One region of the Trinickia sp. LjRoot230 genome, then DNA from elsewhere that is predicted to be linked to it. Evidence: predicted binding sites of a transcription regulator. Region 1 holds the regulator's gene; the other holds the start of a gene.
The links. Region 1 encodes LexA, which represses DNA repair genes until DNA is damaged. Its sites were predicted from a motif close to ACTGTATNNNNATACAGT; they were not measured.

Region 1 (3,429 bases):
CAGCCGATACGAGGCCACCACGCGCGGTGACGCGACGGCCGCGAAAAACCGTGCGCTATCGAGCGTGGCCGCCTTGAAAAAAACGGCGGCAAGCGGGATCAGCACGATCAGGCTCAGATAAGTCAGCGTGAGGCCCAGCGTCATGCCGAAGCCTGGCAACGCGCCGGGCTTGCGAAAAGCGAACGTCGTCATGATTCAGTCCGGGTTGGGTGGCGCTACGGCGCGAATGTCAAACCGCTAGTTCAATGCGGCTGATAGATCGAATCGAAAACGCCGCCATCGGCAAAATGCGTCTTTTGCGCTTGCGTCCACCCGCCGAAGGTTGCATCGACGGTATAGAGCTTGAGCTTTGGAAACCGCGCCGTCAGTTCAGCGGGTACCTTCGTCGAACGCGGGCGATAGAAGTTGCGAGCGGCAATCCGTTGCCCCTCATCGCTATAAAGGAACCGCAAATAGGCTTCGGACAGCTTGCGCGTGCCGCGTTTGGCAACCACTTGGTCGACGACGGCAACCGGCGGCTCGGCGAGAATGCTGGCCGACGGCACGACGATGTCGAACTTGTCGGCGCCGAACTCTTTTTGCACGAGGAACGCCTCGTTTTCCCATGCGATCAGCACATCGCCCAAACCTCGCTGGACAAAGCTGGTTGTCGCGCCGCGCGCGCCTGAATCGAGCACTCCGGCGTTGCGATAAAGCTGGGTGACGAATGCCTTGGCCTGCGCCGCGTCGCCGCCGGGCCGATTGAGCGCAAAGGCCCAAGCCGCCAGGTAGTTCCAGCGCGCGCCACCCGAGGTCTTGGGGTTCGGCGTGACGATCGACACGCCAGGCTTGACCAGATCGTCCCAGTCCTTGATGTGCTTCGGGTTGCCATGGCGCACGAGGAATACGATTGTCGACGTATAAGGCGTCGCGTTATCGGGCAGACGTTTTTGCCAATCGGGCGCAATAAGGCCGCGCGCGGCGAGCACGTCGATGTCGTAGGCGAGCCCGAGGGTCACCACATCGGCTTGCAGACCATCGAGCACCGAGCGCGCCTGTGCGCCCGAGCCACCGTGCGATTGCCGGATTGCGACCGACTCGCCTGTCTGCGCCTTCCACTGCGCGGCAAACGCTTTGTCTATTTCCTGGTAGAGCTCGCGCGTCGGGTCGTACGAGACATTTAGAAGCGTCGTCTGCGCGAGCGCCGGCACAGCCACAGTCGCCCCCAGCACCAGCACCGCTGCGGCGCTCATCTCCCACACGCGCAATGCCCAGCGACGCGCGCCGGACCAACCCGTTCCCCATTTGCTCATTCGAGCCCCTTCGCCGTTCGGCGTTTCTATCCAAGATCGGGCGAGTCTAGCCAATAGGCCTTATATCTGAAACGAATGATTATTCATTTTTTTATACGAAAAACTGCTAAGAGCAACTAGACGGCTAGGGTCGCAACGTTTACTTGAAATCGCGGCGATACTGTATAAAAATACAGCCACCTGTTCATTCATACAGTGAGCCCATGATCAAACTGACAGCACGACAGCAGCAGGTTTTCGACTTGATCCGGCAATCGATCGAGCACAGCGGCTTTCCGCCTACCCGCGCGGAGATCGCGGCCGCGCTTGGCTTCAGCTCGGCCAATTCAGCGGAGGAACACCTGCGCGCGCTGGCGCGTAAAGGGGCGATTGAGCTTGCGGCCGGCGCATCGCGCGGCATTCGGCTTCTGGCGGGTGAGGACGCGCCACGACAATTGACATTGCCGCACGCGGCGCTGATGCAGTTGTCGCTGCCGCTGGTCGGGCGCGTCGCAGCGGGTAGCCCGATCCTGGCTCAGGAGCATATCTCGCAGCACTACGCGTGCGACCCGGCGCTTTTTTCGAGCAAACCGGACTACCTGCTGAAGGTGCGCGGGCTGTCGATGCGTGACGCAGGCATCTTCGATGGCGATCTGCTCGCGGTGCAAAAGCGTAGCGAGGCGAAGGACGGGCAAATCATCGTCGCGCGCATCGGGGACGACGTCACCGTCAAGCGTCTGAAGCGTCGGTCCGACGGCATCGAGTTGATCGCCGAAAACCCTGATTACGAGAACATCTTTGTGAAGGCCGGCACTGCGGATTTCGCGCTCGAAGGCATTGCCGTCGGCCTCATTCGCCCAACCGAATTTTGAATATCACGGGAGTCGTCATGGATCGCCTTGCCCGCCTCATGCCTTTTCGTCGCTTCGGCCGGCTGCGGCATCTGCGCAGCCTCATCGCTTGCCCGCCAATCGATGCATTCCCGTCGGAACCCGCGCTGCCTGCACAACCGGCGACGATGCCCGCGTTTGCGCGCGTATCACTCAACAGCGCCTTGCATGCCGAGGCGGCACGCCGTGCACCGGTACGCGTGTACCATGGCGCTTCGCGCGTCATTTTGGTCGGAACCATCGATGCGGTATGCAGGATGATAGATCGCTGTATCGACGAGGAAAAAGCGGGTTTGCGGCCCGCCACCCTTGGCTAAAGCCGGGGTGCTAGCCCCTATCGGAATAAGCCTCTGGTCCATGATAAAAAACGACAACCCACGTGCCGGACGCCGCCATCCCTTCGCCCTCGTGGCAGGGGTGTTGGTGGCCGTCGTCATTTTTGCCATCGTGGCGTACGCCTATGCGTCGCCCTATCTTGTGCTCGATCGGCTCAAGCGTGCGGCCGATGCGCGCGATGCCGATACGGTCAATCGATATGTCGATTACCCTGCGTTGCAGATCAGCTTAAAACAACAAGTGACCGAACTGTTGGCCCGGCGCATCGATGCCCAAAAGCGGGACCATCCGTTCGCTGCATTAGGTGCGCTCGTCGGCATGGCGCTGATCGGGCCGCTCGTCGACGCATATGCGACACCCGACGGCGTAGCGGCACTGCTCGACGGCATGCCGCCTCGCGGAGAACCTGGCGAGACACCCCCGGCGCCGCCATCTGCACAGCAGGCGCCGGCTGATACAGCACAGTCTAGCTCGGAAGGCGCCCCGCCTGCGCAAGCCGAATCCCAAGCACCGGCACAGCCTCCGCGCGCTGCCGCGGGTTATCGCGCAATCGACGAGTTTGTCGTGACCTACCGCCGTGACGCTGCAAGCCGCCCGTATAGCGTGATCCTGCACCGCGACGGCTGGTTCTCATGGAAGCTCGTTGGCGTCAATTTGAACCAGTGAGCCGAAAGCAAGGCATCGTCGGCAAAACGCGCGGTCAGCTCTCTGTGCCGGCCCCTGCCCCAGCTTGAGCGGGCACTGCCGCTACCGGTTCCTGCTCGTGCGCCGCCGATACAGCGACCAAAATGCTGCATGACACACGGTCGAGCAACAGCGTATTGCCTGACCCCATCCACCACCGCGACAAGCCGCTACGCGTACGGTGCCCCACCACGACAAGATCGACTTTCAAGTCGGCTGCCAGCCGAGCGATCTCATCGATCGGATGT
Region 2 (3,429 bases), 900 kb from region 1:
ATATACCGAAGCTGCGGATGCGCACGCAAGTGCGCATGGTAGGAGAGCGTTCCGTAAGCCTGCGAAGGTGCACCGAAAGGTGTGCTGGAGGTATCGGAAGTGCGAATGCTGACATGAGTAGCGATAAAGGGGGTGAAAGGCCCCCTCGCCGTAAGCCCAAGGTTTCCTACGCAACGTTCATCGGCGTAGGGTGAGTCGGCCCCTAAGGCGAGGCAGAAATGCGTAGCTGATGGGAAGCAGGTCAATATTCCTGCACCATTGTGAGATGCGATGGGGGGACGGATCGCGGAAGGTTGTCCGGGTGTTGGACGTCCCGGTCGCTGCATTGGAGAAGGCGCTTAGGCAAATCCGGGCGCGTAATTCAAGGGTGTGGCGCGAGCGGCTTTAAGCTGCGAAGCAATCGGAAGGGGTCCCAAGAAAAGCCTCTAAGCTTCAGTCTCACAATGACCGTACCGCAAACCGACACAGGTGGGCGAGATGAGTATTCTAAGGCGCTTGAGAGAACTCGGGAGAAGGAACTCGGCAAATTGGTACCGTAACTTCGGGATAAGGTACGCCCCTGTAGCTTGACTGGCCTGCGCCAGAAGGGTGAAGGGGTTGCAATAAACTGGTGGCTGCGACTGTTTAATAAAAACACAGCACTCTGCAAACACGAAAGTGGACGTATAGGGTGTGACGCCTGCCCGGTGCCGGAAGATTAAATGATGGGGTGCAAGCTCTTGATTGAAGTCCCGGTAAACGGCGGCCGTAACTATAACGGTCCTAAGGTAGCGAAATTCCTTGTCGGGTAAGTTCCGACCTGCACGAATGGCGTAACGATGGCCACACTGTCTCCTCCCGAGACTCAGCGAAGTTGAAGTGTTTGTGATGATGCAATCTCCCCGCGGCTAGACGGAAAGACCCCATGAACCTTTACTGTAGCTTTGCATTGGACTTTGAACCGATCTGTGTAGGATAGGTGGGAGGCTATGAAGCGTGAACGCTAGTTTGCGTGGAGCCGTCCTTGAAATACCACCCTGGTTTGTTTGAGGTTCTAACCTTGGGCCCTGAATCGGGCTCGGGGACCGTGCATGGTAGGCAGTTTGACTGGGGCGGTCTCCTCCCAAAGCGTAACGGAGGAGTACGAAGGTACGCTAGGTACGGTCGGAAATCGTGCTGATAGTGCAATGGCATAAGCGTGCTTAACTGCGAGACCGACAAGTCGAGCAGGTGCGAAAGCAGGTCATAGTGATCCGGTGGTTCTGTATGGAAGGGCCATCGCTCAACGGATAAAAGGTACTCTGGGGATAACAGGCTGATACCGCCCAAGAGTTCATATCGACGGCGGTGTTTGGCACCTCGATGTCGGCTCATCTCATCCTGGGGCTGTAGCCGGTCCCAAGGGTATGGCTGTTCGCCATTTAAAGAGGTACGTGAGCTGGGTTTAAAACGTCGTGAGACAGTTTGGTCCCTATCTGCCGTGGGCGTTGGATATTTGAAGGGGGCTGCTCCTAGTACGAGAGGACCGGAGTGGACGAACCTCTGGTGTACCGGTTGTCACGCCAGTGGCATCGCCGGGTAGCTATGTTCGGAAGAGATAACCGCTGAAAGCATCTAAGCGGGAAACTCGCCTTAAGATGAGATATCCCCGGGGCTTCGAGCCCCTTGAAGGGTCGTTCCAGACCAGAACGTTGATAGGTCGGGTGTGTACACGCAGTAATGCGTTCAGCTAACCGATACTAATTGCCCGTAAGGCTTGATCCTATAACCGGAGCGTTTTGCGCTCAGAGTTATCGCTTTAGCGATTACTCTGGGCTCACCCCCGTCAGGGGGCCACACGCCAACCCAGGTTTGAGGCGCGTTTGCCAACCACAATCACCACCCCGCTGTAACCATTACTCTTCTTCCCAGATTGGCTGGCCCGTGCTCACCCAAGCACCCAGCTACAAGTCATGCCTGATGACCATAGCGAGTCGGTCCCACCCCTTCCCATCCCGAACAGGACCGTGAAACGACTCCACGCCAATGATAGTGCGGATTGCCCGTGTGAAAGTAGGTAATCGTCAGGCTCCCTATGCCGTATCCAACCCCCCGTTCAGCCACAGCGCTCACGGGGGGTTGTTGCTTTTGGGCGCAAAAGCTGGTTCGCCGTTCCCTTGACTGCTGTATGTATATACAGTAAAAGAGCAAATGAAGAACGTTGGACCCGCACGCGTCAATTGATGCTTTCTTGCCTTGAGAAAAGGCGAATTGCGCGTGCCAAGAGAGCTGGACAATGGACGATCTCGACGCCGAATATCCCATTGCGCCCCCTGCGCCCCGAAAGGGACGGGGCGCCGTTACCAATCTTCAAGGCCGCTATGAGCGCGAGGTGCGCGAGACAGCTGACGATGGCTGGGGGGTGCCGCTCGAAGACGATGGCTCCACAGTTTTACGAACCGAGGTCTTCGAAGAGCGCGCGAAGAGCATCCTGACGCGCAATGCATCGCCCGATATTCCTTTCAGCGTTTCACTCAACCCATATCGCGGTTGCGAGCACGGGTGCATCTATTGTTTTGCCCGTCCAACGCATAGTTATCTTGGTCTCTCGCCGGGTCTTGATTTTGAAAGCCGCATTTACGCAAAGATCAATGCGCCTGAATTGCTTGAGCAAGCGCTGTCGAAAAAAGGCTACGTGCCCGAGCCCATCGCACTCGGCGTGAACACCGATGCATATCAACCCGTCGAGCGCGAGCTGCGCATCACGCGCCGGGTAATCGAAATCCTGCACAAGCACGGACACCCCTTCGCGGCGATTACCAAATCATCGTTGATCGAACGCGATCTCGATCTGCTCGCGCCCATGGCCGCACGCGGGCAAGTCATGGCAGCAGTCACATTGACCACGCTCGATACGGAGATCGCACGCACTCTGGAGCCCAGAGCTGCCGCCCCCGCCCGCCGGCTGCGCACGATTCGCGCATTGAGCGAGGCGGGCGTGAACGTCGGCGTCAGCATCGCGCCTGTCATCCCTTTCGTGACAGAACCCGACCTTGAACGGCTGTTGCAAGCATGTGCGGAGGCCGGCGCGACAAGCGCCAGCTATATCGTGCTGCGGCTGCCATGGGAGGTCGCGCCGCTTTTCAAGGACTGGCTCCTTGCGCATTTTCCGCAGCGAGCCGAGCGCGTCATGGCGCGAATCCACGATATGCGCGGCGGCAAAGACTACGACGCTTCATTTGCTCATCGAATGAAGGGCGAGGGCGCGTGGGCCCAGTTGCTCAAACAGCGTTTCGACAAAGCAGCCAAACGGTTCGGGCTCAACGAGCGGCGGCACGGCATACTCGACATGTCGCATTTCAGGCCGCCCGCGGCGTCGAACCCGCAGTTGAGCCTTTTCTGAGTCCGGCGTGTGGCTGTAACGGGCGGCTGCCGGCTACTGGCCAAGCGATCTCGCGACATCGCCCTGCG

Region 2: ACSQ20_RS14125 (PA0069 family radical SAM protein) is a predicted target of LexA. The motif match lies at 2,142-2,159, and genes of this name have one in related genera.

Annotation. Positions count from the first base shown of each region.
Region 1 covers NZ_CAXUQX020000001.1:2,200,069-2,203,497, forward strand. Annotated here, with positions in the region: gene cysT (sulfate ABC transporter permease subunit CysT) at 1-192, opposite strand, end outside; gene ACSQ20_RS10280 (sulfate ABC transporter substrate-binding protein) at 243-1,232, opposite strand; gene lexA (transcriptional repressor LexA) at 1,496-2,143, shown strand; gene ACSQ20_RS10290 (hypothetical protein) at 2,161-2,478, shown strand; gene ACSQ20_RS10295 (DUF2939 domain-containing protein) at 2,519-3,163, shown strand; gene ACSQ20_RS10300 (universal stress protein) at 3,198-3,429, opposite strand, start outside.
Region 2 covers NZ_CAXUQX020000001.1:3,103,077-3,106,505, reverse strand. Annotated here, with positions in the region: rRNA gene ACSQ20_RS14135 (23S ribosomal RNA) at 1-1,743, shown strand, start outside; rRNA gene rrf (5S ribosomal RNA) at 1,935-2,048, shown strand; gene ACSQ20_RS14125 (PA0069 family radical SAM protein) at 2,255-3,361, shown strand; gene ACSQ20_RS14120 (hypothetical protein) at 3,395-3,429, opposite strand, start outside.